DNA from 2 places in the Streptomyces sp. NPDC050619 genome. Region 2 is predicted to be linked to the other one. Evidence: riboswitches for the same ligand, from Rfam matches in the RefSeq annotation. Region 2 holds a riboswitch; the other holds the start of a gene.
The links. A riboswitch is a leader RNA that binds a small molecule or an ion and turns the genes downstream of it on or off. The one in region 2 is predicted to bind FMN.
Positions count from the first base shown of each region.

Region 1: linked by a shared signal. The riboswitch ahead of AB0I77_RS37725 (riboflavin synthase) and the one ahead of ribB (3,4-dihydroxy-2-butanone-4-phosphate synthase) in region 2 are both predicted to bind FMN.

Region 1 covers NZ_JBFAIR010000030.1:48,991-54,955, reverse strand. The annotation lists gene AB0I77_RS37755 (PH domain-containing protein) at 1-190, opposite strand, end outside; gene hisG (ATP phosphoribosyltransferase) at 236-1,084, opposite strand; gene AB0I77_RS37745 (phosphoribosyl-ATP diphosphatase) at 1,136-1,408, opposite strand; gene ribH (6,7-dimethyl-8-ribityllumazine synthase) at 1,422-1,928, opposite strand; gene AB0I77_RS37735 (bifunctional 3,4-dihydroxy-2-butanone-4-phosphate synthase/GTP cyclohydrolase II) at 1,948-3,321, opposite strand; gene AB0I77_RS37730 (nicotinamide mononucleotide transporter family protein) at 3,318-3,959, opposite strand; gene AB0I77_RS37725 (riboflavin synthase) at 3,956-4,558, opposite strand; FMN riboswitch at 4,704-4,834, opposite strand; gene AB0I77_RS37720 (ROK family transcriptional regulator) at 5,077-5,965, opposite strand, start outside.
Region 2 covers NZ_JBFAIR010000001.1:160,638-166,602, reverse strand. The annotation lists gene AB0I77_RS00750 (hypothetical protein) at 1-713, opposite strand, end outside; gene ribB (3,4-dihydroxy-2-butanone-4-phosphate synthase) at 754-1,419, opposite strand; FMN riboswitch at 1,538-1,666, opposite strand; gene AB0I77_RS00740 (amino acid adenylation domain-containing protein) at 1,776-5,965, opposite strand, start outside.

The sequences.
Region 1 (5,965 bases), on a different contig from region 2:
ACAGCACCAGCAGCACGCCGAACAGGAGCGCCCCGGTGAAGACGAAGCTGAGGCGCTCGCCCGGGCTGAGCTGCTCCAGCAGCATCGCGACCGTGGTGATGACCACGAAGATCGCGACGCCGGCGGTCAGCAGGACGACACGGGTGCGGCCCGGCCGGAACGTGACGGGGAGGGCGGGCAGTTCGGACATCTCGCGGTATCCCTGTATCCCTGTATCCCTATTTCCCTGTATCCCTCAGAGACGGCAGGCGTGGATGGCCGTCGTCAGGATGGCCCGGGCGCCGATGTCGTACAGGTCGTCCATGATCCGCTGGGCTTCCTTGGCCGGAACCATCGCCCGGACGGCGACCCAGCCCTCGTTGTGCAGCGGGGAGACGGTCGGGGACTCCAGACCGGGAGTGAGCGCGACGGCCTTCTCCAGCTGCTCGACGCGGCAGTCGTAGTCCATCATCACGTACGTCCGGGCCACCAGGACGCCCTGGAGGCGGCGCAGGAACTGCTGCACCTTGGACTCTTCGCCGTTCTCGCCGGTACGGCGGATCACGACGGCCTCGGACTTCATGATCGGCTCGCCGATGACCTCCAGGCCCGCGTTGCGCAGCGAGGTGCCCGTCTCGACGACGTCCGCGATGACCTCGGCGACGCCGAGCTCGATGGCGGTCTCGACGGCGCCGTCGAGGTGGACGACGGAGGCGTCGATGCCCTGGTCGGCGAGGTGCTTGGCGACGATGCCCTCGTAGGAGGTCGCGACCGTCATGCCGTTGAGGTCCTGCACGCCGCCTGCCGTGCCCGGCTTGGTGGCGTAGCGGAAGGTGGAGCGGGCGAAGCCGAGCGGGAGGATCTCCTCGGCGTTGGCGCCCGAGTCGATCAGCAGGTCGCGGCCGGTGATGCCGATGTCGAGCTTGCCGGAGGAGACGTAGATCGCGATGTCGCGGGGGCGGAGGTAGAAGAACTCGACCTCGTTCTCCGGGTCGACGATCCGCAGCTCCTTGGCCTCGCGGCGCTGCTGGTAGCCGGCCTCATGCAGCATCTCCGCCGCAGGGCCTGACAGGGAACCCTTGTTGGGGACGGCGATGCGCAGCATGAGGTCGGCTTCCTTTGTTCGTTCTGTACGGGGATGTGTGCGGGGTACGGCTCAGAGGTGGGCGTAGACGTCGTCCAGGGAGATGCCGCGGGCGACCATCATCACCTGGACGTGGTACAGCAGCTGCGAGATCTCCTCGGCGGCCGCCTCCTTGCCCTCGTACTCTGCGGCCATCCAGACCTCGGCGGCCTCTTCGACGACCTTCTTGCCGATGGCATGGACGCCCTTGCCGACCAGCTCCGCGGTGCGGGAAGTCGCGGGGTCGCCGTTTGCGGCCTTGTGCTGGAGCTCGGTGAAGAGCTCCTCGAACGTCTTATTGGACATGGTGGCGCTCACTTTACGCGTTGAGCCGGCCCGCCTGACGCCACGGTTCGGATACTGAGCGGATGAGGGCCGCGGTCGCCACCGCCGCCGTCACCGCCTCGTGCCCCTTGTCCTCGCTGGAGCCCTCGATGCCCGCCCGGTCCAGGGCCTGCTCCTCGGTGTCGCAGGTGAGGACTCCCATGCCGACGGGGACGCCGGTGTCGACCGAGACCTGGGTCAGGCCCTGGGTGACGCCCTGGCACACGTACTCGAAGTGCGGGGTGCCGCCGCGGATGACGACACCGAGGGCGACGATCGCGTCGTAGCCGCGGCCCGCGAGGACCTTGGCGACGACCGGGAGTTCCCAGCTGCCGGGGACCCTGAGCACGGTCGGCTCGTCGATTCCCAGGTCGTGCAGGGCGCGCAGGGCGCCGTCCACCAGACCTTCCATCACCTTCTCGTGCCACTGCGCCGCGATGACGGCGACCCGAAGGTCCCCGACCTTGCGTACGGACAGTTCCGGTGCACCCTTGCCGCTCACGTCTCTCCTTGGTGGTTTCTTACTGGTTGCCGCAGGTGGAGACGGGGGTCGTCTCCAGCCAGGGCAGGTCGTGCCCCATCCGGTCCCGCTTGGTGCGCAGGTAGCGGAGGTTGTGCTCGCCCGCCTTCACGGGCATCGGCTCGCGGCCGGTGACCTTGAGGCCGTGGCGGACGAGCGCGTCGGTCTTGTCGGGGTTGTTGGTCATCAGGCGCACGCTGTGGACGCCGAGGTCCTTCAGGATCTGCGCGCCGGCGCCGTAATCCCGGGCGTCGGCGGGCAGGCCGAGCTCCAGGTTGGCGTCGAGGGTGTCGTGGCCCTGCTCCTGGAGCTCGTACGCCCGGAGTTTGGACAGCAGACCGATGCCGCGCCCCTCGTGTCCGCGCAGGTAGACCACCACTCCCCTGCCCTCCGCCTGGATGCGCTCCAAAGAGGCGTCCAGCTGGGGGCCGCAGTCGCAGCGCAGGGAGTGGAACACGTCGCCGGTGAGGCACTCGGAGTGGACGCGGACGACGACGTCCTCGCCGTCGCCGATCTCGCCGTGCACGAGGGCGACGTGCTCGACGCCGTCGACGGTGGAGCGGTAGCCGTACGCCGTGAACGTGCCGTGGGCGGTGGGCAGGTGGACCTCGGCCTCGCGGCGGACCGTGGGCTCGGAGGTGCGGCGGTAGGCGATCAGGTCCTCGATGGAGATGATCGTCAGGCCGTGCTTGCGGGCGAACGGGATCAGCTCGGGCAGGCGCAGCATGCGGCCGTCCTCGCCGGCGATCTCGACGATCGCGCCGGCCGGCCGCAGGCCCGCCAGGCGCGCGAGGTCGACGGCGGCCTCGGTGTGGCCGTTGCGGACGAGGACACCGCCGGGCCTGGCGCGGAGCGGGAAGACGTGGCCGGGGCGGACCAGGTCCGCGGGCTGCGCCGTACCGCTCGCGAGGAGCTGGAGCGTGGTCGCGCGGTCGGAGGCCGAGATCCCGGTGCTCACGCCGTGGGCGGCCGAGGCGTCCACGGAGACGGTGAACGCGGTCTTCATCGACTCGGTGTTGTCCTCGACCATCTGCGGGAGCCGGAGCCGGTCCAGTTCCGGGCCCTCCATGGGCGCGCAGATCAGGCCGCGGCACTCGCTCATCATGAAGGCGACGATCTCGGGGGTCGCCTTCTCGGCGGCTACGACGAGGTCGCCCTCGTTCTCGCGGTCCTCGTCGTCGACGACCACGATCGGGCGGCCGGCCGCGATGTCCGCGATGGCCTGCTCGATCGGGTCGAGCGCGAAGTCCTCGATGCCGTCGGTGCTGTACAGGATCGGTGGGACAAGAGGAGTGGCGCGATGGGGGTCCCCCCAGGCTTTCGGCTCTGGGGGAGCCTCGTTCAGGGCGGTGGTGGGTGACGGGCGGGCAGTCATGCCGGCGCTCCTTCCAGGACGGGCTGCGAGGCCTTGCGGGAGCGCAGCCACCAGTCGCGCATGCCCCACAGGACGATTGCGCCGTAGATGACGTAGACGAAGCCGGAGAAGGCATAGCCGTTGGCGAAGTTCAGGGGGACGCCGACCAGGTCGACGAGCAGCCAGGCGAACCAGAACTCGACCATGCCGCGCGCCTGGGCGTACATGGCGACGACGGTGCCGACGAAGATGTAGGCGTCCGGCCAGGGGTCCCAGGACAGGGTCGGGTACGCCTTGAAGAGCAGCGCCACCGCGACCGTGCCGAGGGCGGCGGCGGCGACCATCGCCGCGCGCTCGCGCCAGGTGGCGAAGCGCGGGGTGATCTGGCCGTCCTGGGACTCGCCCTTGCGGCGGTTCCACTGCCACCAGCCGTACAGGGCGACGACCATGACGACGGCCTGCTTGCCGGCGCTCCCGGTGAGGTGGCCGAAGAAGGCGCCGAAGAGGACGAGGCCGGAGAGGAACTGCACCGGCCAGGTCCACAGGGAGCGGCGCCAGCCGAGGGCGAGGGTGATCAGACCGAGGATGTTGCCGATCATGTCCGACCAGAGGATGTGCTGGTCGAACAGGACGAATGCCTCGGAGTTGAGGGAGTTCACCGCGCGGCCCCCGGGGTGCCCAGCAGTCGCTCGACGTACTTGGCGATGATGTCGACCTCGAGGTTGACCGGGTCGCCGGGCTGCTTGAGGCCGAGCGTGGTCAGGGCGAGGGTGGTGGGGATGAGGCTGACGGTGAAGTAGTCGGGGCCGGCGTCGACGACGGTGAGGCTGATGCCGTCGACGGTGATGGAGCCCTTCTCGACGACATAGCGCGCGAGGTCCGCCGGGAGCGAGACCTTGACGATCTCCCAGTGCTCGGACAGCTTGCGCTCCAGCACCTGCCCGGTGCCGTCGACGTGCCCCTGCACGATGTGCCCGCCGAGGCGGGCGCCGACGGCGGTGGGACGTTCGAGGTTGACGCGGGAGCCGACGGCGAGGACGCCCAGGCTGGAGCGGTTCAGGGTTTCGGCCATCACATCGGCGGTGAACTCGTCGCCCTCGTGATCGACGACGGTCAGACAGACGCCGTTGACGGCGATGGAGTCGCCGTGCTTCGCACCCTCGGTGACGGCGGGGCCACGCAGCCGGAAGCGGGAGGCGTCGCCGAGATTCTCGACGGCGGTGACCTCACCCAGCTCTTCGACGATTCCGGTGAACACTTCCCGGGTCCTCCTGCCTCTTCGGGCACGGACTCCGGGGCTGTCGATGACGACAGAATGTACGAACGGGAACACCGGGGGCGACGCCGGACGGAGCCCGCCCAAGGGACGAACCGATACGGCGGCGCGCACGAATGCCCGCCCGCCGCGCACTGCCTCCCATCCGGACTTTAACCGTCGGTCCAGGAATTTCACCTAGTCAACCGGCCGCTGGAAGCGACCGGGTCGCGGACTGTAACCGCCGGTTCGGACTTTCACCGACCCCGGAGTGCGCTGCTTCTGGTACACGGCAAGTGTGCCACGCCGGATCGACGCCCATGCGGGCGAACGGTGTGGGGTGACTCACAGGAAGTGCCGCTGGACTTCTCAAGTCGGCCCGCCTGCTGGAGTCTTGATCCGCATGGTCTAGTCCTTTTGGCCACTCCAGACCGGTCCGGCGGCGGTGACGACGGCCCTTGCCCGCCGCCGGGCCCCTCATCCGGAAAGGAACCCCGACGCAAGCCCCGCAACCAGTGCGGCTACCCGGGCTTCCGGGGTGCGAAGAGTTCCTCCTGTGCCCGGTCGCGGGCCGTCAGCAGTGCCCCTCGCAGCACCGCGCCGCCGCCCAGCGTGCTGGGGCGCACCTCCGTGGGCAGGGGGGACATCCGGGCGAGCCGGTGATGGACGCGGGTGGCGAGGGTGTCGCCGCCGGCGCGGCCGATCTCGCCGGCCAGGACCACGCAGCCGGGATCCAGCACGGAGACGACCGCGGCGGCGCCCAGGGCGACGCGGTCGGCGAGGGCGTCGAGGAAACGGTCGGCGGACGGGTCCCGGCCGGCCCGGCCGACCGCCTCGCGGACCAGCGCCGTCGCGTACGGCTCGGGCGCGGCGGGCGCCGCCGTCATACCGTGCGCCACGGCCAGGCCGGCCACCGCCCCGGCTCCGGCGAGGGAGTGGAAACCGCCGTCGCAGTCGGTGGCGGAGGGCAGCCGTGTGGTGCCCGGCACCGGCAGGAAGCCGATCTCGCCCGCGCCGCCGGAGACGCCCCGGCGCAGCGTGCCGTCGAGGACGACTGCGGCGCCGATGCCGAGGCCCAGCCACAGCAGCACGAACGTGTCCCGGTCCCGGGCCGCACCGTCACGCTGTTCCGCCAGCGCCGCGAGGTTGGTCTCGTTCTCGACGCTGACCCGGGCCTGAGGGAACCTTTCCTGGAGGGCGGCCACCAGTCGCCGGTGCCACTCGGGCAGGCCCGACGAGTCGCGGAGTTCACCGCTCGCCGGGTCGATCAGGCCGGGCGCGCCGATGCCGAGGGTGTGCAGCCGGTCGGCCCCCGCCTCCTTCGCCACGCGCTCGACCAGCGTGACCGCCTGCTCCACCGCGGGCCCCGTCCCCGCGTCGTCGCCGATCGGCACGGACGCCTCGGCGAGC
Region 2 (5,965 bases):
GCCAGGCCGTAACTCTCGAACGGGGTGGTGACATCGCCCGTGGTCGCCCGCCAGCGCAGGGCCAGCCGCGGATCGGTGTCGACCCAGTAGCCGTACGTCGGCCGGAACAGGGCGTGGAAGAGCGATCTGGCGGCCTCCAGCACGCGCTGCGCTTCGGCATGCACGGAGGAACCGGGACCGGACAACCGCTGGGCCAACAGCACGTTCTTCAGGGCGTGTTTGTACCCGAAGCTGTCGTTCACGACGACGACCCCGTCGCGCAGCCGCGACTCCACATAGCTGTGCACCCAGAAGCCGCCGACGATCTCCAGGACCGCCGAGGACAGCAGGGGCCGCGCGCCGTTGCCCGAGACATCCACCGCGCGCAGCCCGTCCTCGATCTCGGAGAACTTCGCACTGTCGTCGTCACCGGTCAGCAGCGTGGCGAGGTCGCTCAGGGGATCTGCCGGAACGGCTTCCGCGTATTGAGCCCGCAGGGCGGCGAACGCCACATGGAACAGCACGCCGGCGGTGGCCGGTTCCGCTCCCGCCATGGCCCGCTTGAAATTGACGATCTCCACCTTGTGGCCGGCCGCACGCAGGGAATCGGCCAATTCGACGGCGATCGTACTCTTCCCCGCCCCGTCGATGCCCATCAGGGCGATATGCAGGCCCTCGGGTTCAAGAGGGCTCTGCGGCCTTCCCGGGCCGACGTCACGATGGCGAAGCTCCACGGTACCTCCAGACGGGTTCTTCCTCAGGCGGTCGGCCGGATCACCGGGCGGCACCGATGGCCAGGTCGTTCTTGCGGGGGTCGTCGTGCGTGTCGCCGATCTTGCGGCGGTACTGGACCAACTGGGCGACGGTGATCAGCGGCAGCTCGAACTCGTCGGCGAAGCGGCGCAGATCGGGCAGGCGCTTCATGGTCCCGTCGTCGTTGACCAGCTCGCACAGCACGCCCGCGGGGCGGCAGCCGGCCAGTCGCACGAGATCGAGCGTCGCCTCGGTGTGTCCGGTACGGCGCAGCACACCGCCGGGGACGCCGCGCAGCGGGACCACATGGCCCGGCCGGCACAGGTCGCCGGCCGAGGTGGCCGGATCGGCGAGCAGCCGGATGGTATGGGCGCGGTCGGCGGCCGAGATACCGGTGGTGACGCCGTCGCGGGCGTCGACGGTCACGGTGTAGGCGGTGCCGCGCCGGTCCTGGTTGGTGGAGCACATCGGTGGCAGTTCAAGGCGGTCGCAGTCCTGCGGGGTCAATGGCGCGCAGACATATCCCGATGTGTGGCGCACCATGAAAGCCAGCAGTTCCGGGGTGGCGTACTGGGCGGCGAAGATCAGGTCGCCCTCGTTCTCCCGGTCATTGTCATCGGCCACCACCACCGGCCTTCCGGCCCGCACAGTGTCGATGGCTTCCTCGACGGTCTCGAGTGGGAACATCCCCATCTCCTCTTCCGGCATGGCCATGCACCAAGCACGAGCGAGGTCGGGAGCGGAAGAGCGCGACAGCCCAGGGCGCACCGGTCGGATATTCGCCGGTGAACGCCAGAATGCCACTACACGCAAACTCCCTTCCGGACTTTAACCGTCGGCCCCGAAATTTCATCGGGTCAACCGGCCGCTGGCTTCGACCGGGTCGCGGGCTTTCACCGCCGGTTCGGAATTGCACCGAACCCCGCTTGCGTTGTGTGGATTAAATTTGGCAGCTCTATGTTGCCACAGCCCTATCTGACGCGCCAGGCCCTTCCATACACCTCTGCTCATAAACACAGGTTCTCGGCCGATAATGCGTTTGATCACGTGACCACCCTGCGGCGGAGGGCGGGGCGCGGGGTGGCGGGCCGGTCGTCCAGACGTCCGGCCACTCCCCGTGCGGTCGGGTGGTCGAAGACGTCCCGTACGGACACCTCGCAGCCCAACTCGGCACGCACCCGCGCCACCAGCCGCACGGCGAGCAAAGAGTGGCCGCCCAGATCGAAGAACCCGTCCTCCGGCCCCACGCCCTCCACGCCCTCCACGCCGAGCACCTCACCGAACAACCGGCACAGCGCCTCCTCCCGCTCATCCGCAGGTGCCCCACCAGACGCGCCCGCCCCGTAGTCCGGTACCGGCAACCGGGCGCGGTCCACCTTCCCGTTCACCGTCAACGGCAGCCCGTCCGCCAGCACCACTACCGCCGACGGCACCATGTACTCCGGCAACACCCCCGCCACCACACGCCTTACCTCAGGACCCACGACCCGGTGCCCGGCCTCCGGCACCACGTAGGCCACCAACCGCCGGTCCCCCGGCCGGTCCTCACGCACGACCGCCACCACCCGGCTCACCCCCTCAACCCCGCCCACCACCGCCTCGACCTCGCCCAACTCCACCCGAAAACCGCGCACCTTCACCTGAAAATCGGAACGCCCCCGGAACTCCAGACCGCCGTCCACCCCCCACCGCACGACATCCCCCGTCCGGTACATCCGCCCTCCACCACCGAACGGGTCCGCCACGAACCGGGCCGCCGTCAGCCCGCCACGCTCCCAATACCCCCGTCCCACGGCACCCCCCGCCACATACAACTCCCCCCACACGCCCACCGGCACCGGAGACAATGCCTCATCCAGCACGTACACACACGTGTTCCAGATCGGCCCTCCGATCGGGACGCTCGTGACGCCCGAGCGGATCTCCTCCTCGGTCACGGTGTGCGCGGTGACGACGTGGGTCTCGGTGGGACCGTAGAAGTTGTGCAGACGGCGGCCGGGGACTGCCGAGCAGAAGTCGCGCAGGGGCGGTTGGAGGGTGAGGGCCTCGCCCGCCTGGACGATGTCGGTCAAGGCGGGGAGGGCCAGGCCGAGTTCGCGGGCCGTGTCGACGACGGTCTCGACGACCGGGGTCGGCGCGAACAGTTCGTTCACGTCGTGGTGTGCGAGCCAGCGGACCAGCGACCGGGTGTCCTTGCGGACCTCGTCCCGTGGGACGGCGAGGGTCTTGCCCGAGGTCAGCGCGGAGAAGATCTCGTGGGCGGCGGCATCGAAGCTGAGTGACGCGAACTGTGCCGTCGTCGTGCCCGGCCCGCCGCCGACGGTCTCGGCGTGCCAGGCCATGAGGTTGACCAGCGCGCCCGAGGGAAACACCACGCCCTTGGGCCGCCCGGTCGAGCCGGAGGTGTAGATGACGTAGACGGGGTGATCGGGCCGATGCGTTGTGGTGAGGTCGGTGTCGGGTTGGCGGGCCAGGGTGTCGAGTACCGCAGGCGCGTCGATCACCACGGTCCGCGCGACGGTCGGGAGCCGTTCGCTCATGCCGGTCACCGTCAGGGCGCGGATGGGCCGTGCGTCCTGAAGCATGTAGGCGATGCGCTCGGCCGGGTAGTCGGGGTCGAGCGGCAGATAGGCGGCTCCGGCCTTGACCACGCCGAGCAGAGCCACCAGCAGTTCGACGGAGCGCGGCAGGAACAGCGCGACCGTCTGCTCCGGCCCCACGCCCATCCCGGCGAGCAGCCGGGCCATCCGGTTCACACGGGCGTTGAGCTCCGCATAGGTGAGGGACTCGTCCTCGTGGACGAGGGCAACGGCCTCGGGGGTCCGGGCGACCTGGGCCTCGATCATCTGCGGCAGGCTGTGCGGAGGGACCTGGCGGTCCGTGGCGTTCCAGTCGACGAGTACGCGGCGGCGCTCTTCGGCGGGCATGAGGTCGAGGCTGCCGAGCGGCGCTTCGGGGTCGGCGAGCACCGCGTCCAGCAGGCGGCGCAGATACCCGTTCATCCGCTCCACCGTGGCCGATTCGAAGAGGTCGGTGGCGTACTCGACGGTGATCTCGATGCCGTCCGGTTCCGAGTCGTGCGTGTACCGCTCGTCGAGGCTGCAGGAGAGGTCGAACTTGGCCACGCCGAGCCGGGGTTCCTCGGCGTCGACGTCGAGGCCGGGCAGCCGGAACCGTGCCCGGTCGTTGTTCTGGCTCACCACAAGGACCTGGAAGAGAGGGTGCCGGGCCGTCGAGCGCGGCGGGGCCAAGTCCTCGACGAGGCATTCGAACGGGAGGTCCTGGTGGGCCAGGGCGTCGAGGTCGGCGTGGCGAACCCGGGTCAGCAGCTCCCGGAAGTTCGGGTCCCCGGAGGTGTCGGTACGCAGCACCAGGGTGTTGACGAAGAAGCCCACCATGTCGTCCAGTGCCGGGTCGGTTCGGCCGGCGACGGGGACTCCGAGAGGAACGTCGGTTCCGGCGCCCAGGCGGGTGAGCAGGGCGGCTACGAGCGCTCGTACGGCCATGAACACGGTGGCGCCCGACTCCCTGGCCAGGCGGTGCAGGGCGCGGTGTTCCGGCGCGCCGACGGTCAGCGTGGTGGCGGCGCCGCGGTAGGAGGCGCGCATCGGCCGGGGATGGTCGAAGGGCAGCTCCAGTTGCTCGGGAAGACCGCGCAACGCCGTGCGCCAGTAGTCGAGTTGGCGCGCGTACAGGGAGTCGGAGTCGTGCGGGTCGCCGAGGAGACGGTGCTGCCAGAGGGTGTAGTCGGCGTACTGGACCGACAGGGGCGCGGCGGACGGTCGGCGGTCGCCAGTGCGGGCGGCGTAGGCGTCGAGCAGGTCGCGGGCCAGCGGGGCCATGGACCATCCGTCGCACGCGATGTGGTGAACGACGAGCAGGAGGGTGTGGTCCTGGGGAGCATTACGCAACAGTCCTACACGCATGGGGAGTTCGGCGGCCAGATCGAACCCCCGCTCAAGGAAGGCGAGCGCTTCCTCGGCGTTGCGCATGTCGACGACGGGGAGTTGGGCCTCGACGATCTCCTGCCTCGGTTCTCCGTCGGTCTCCGGAAAGACGGTCCGCAGTGCCTCGTGCCGGGCCACGACGTCAGCCAGCGCCTCGTGCAGCGCGGCGGTGTCGAGCGGTCCGCGCATGCGGAGGGCGAGGGGCATGTTGTAGGTGGCCGTCGGGCCTTCCAGGCGGCCCAGGAACCACAGGCGGCGCTGTGCGTGGGACAGCGGCAATCGCGAGGGACGCGGTGCGGAGACCAGGGCGGGGCGTGGGGCGGCGGGGCGGTCCAGACATCCGGCCAGCTTCCGTGCGGTCGGGTGGTCGAAGACGTCCCGTACGGACACCTCGCAGCCCAACTCGGCACGCACCCGCGCCACCAGCCGCACGGCGAGCAAAGAGTGGCCGCCCAGATCGAAGAACCCGTCCTTGGGCCCCACGCCCTCCACGCCGAGCACCTCACCGAACAACCGGCACAGCCCCTCCTCCCGCTCATCCGCGGGTGCCCCACCAGACGCGCCCGCCCCGTAGTCCGGTACCGGCAACCGGGCGCGGTCCACCTTCCCGTTCACCGTCAACGGCAGCCCGTCCGCCAGCACCACTACCGCCGACGGCACCATGTACTCCGGCAACACCCCGGCCACCACACGCCTTACCTCAGGACCCACGACCCGGTGCCCGGCCAGCGGGACCACGTAGGCCACCAGCCGCCGGTCCTCACGGAGCACCGCCACGGCCCGGCCTACGCCGTCGACCCCGCCCACCACCGCCTCGACCTCGCCCAACTCCACCCGAAAACCGCGCACCTTCACCTGAAAGTCGGAACGCCCCCGGAACTCCAGACCGCCGTCCACCCCCCACCGCACCACGTCACCGGTCCGGTACATCCGACCCCCGCCACCGAACGGGTCCGCCACGAACCGGACCGCCGTCAGCCCGCCACGCCCCCCATACCCCCGCGCGACACCCGCCCCCGCCACATACAACTCCCCCCACACACCCGCGGGCACCGGACGCAGAACCCCATCCAGCACATACACGCACGTGTCCCCCAGGGGCTCGCCGATCGGCGGGCGGTGCAGTCGGTCCTCGCGGTCCAGGGTCGCCGCGGTGGACCAGACGGTCGTCTCGGTGGGGCCGTAGACGTTGGTCACCTCGCGGGTGCGCGCGTGCAGTTCACGGGCGAGGCCGCTCTGGAGGGCCTCGCCGCCGACGAGGGCGCGGACCCGGGACAAGTCCACGG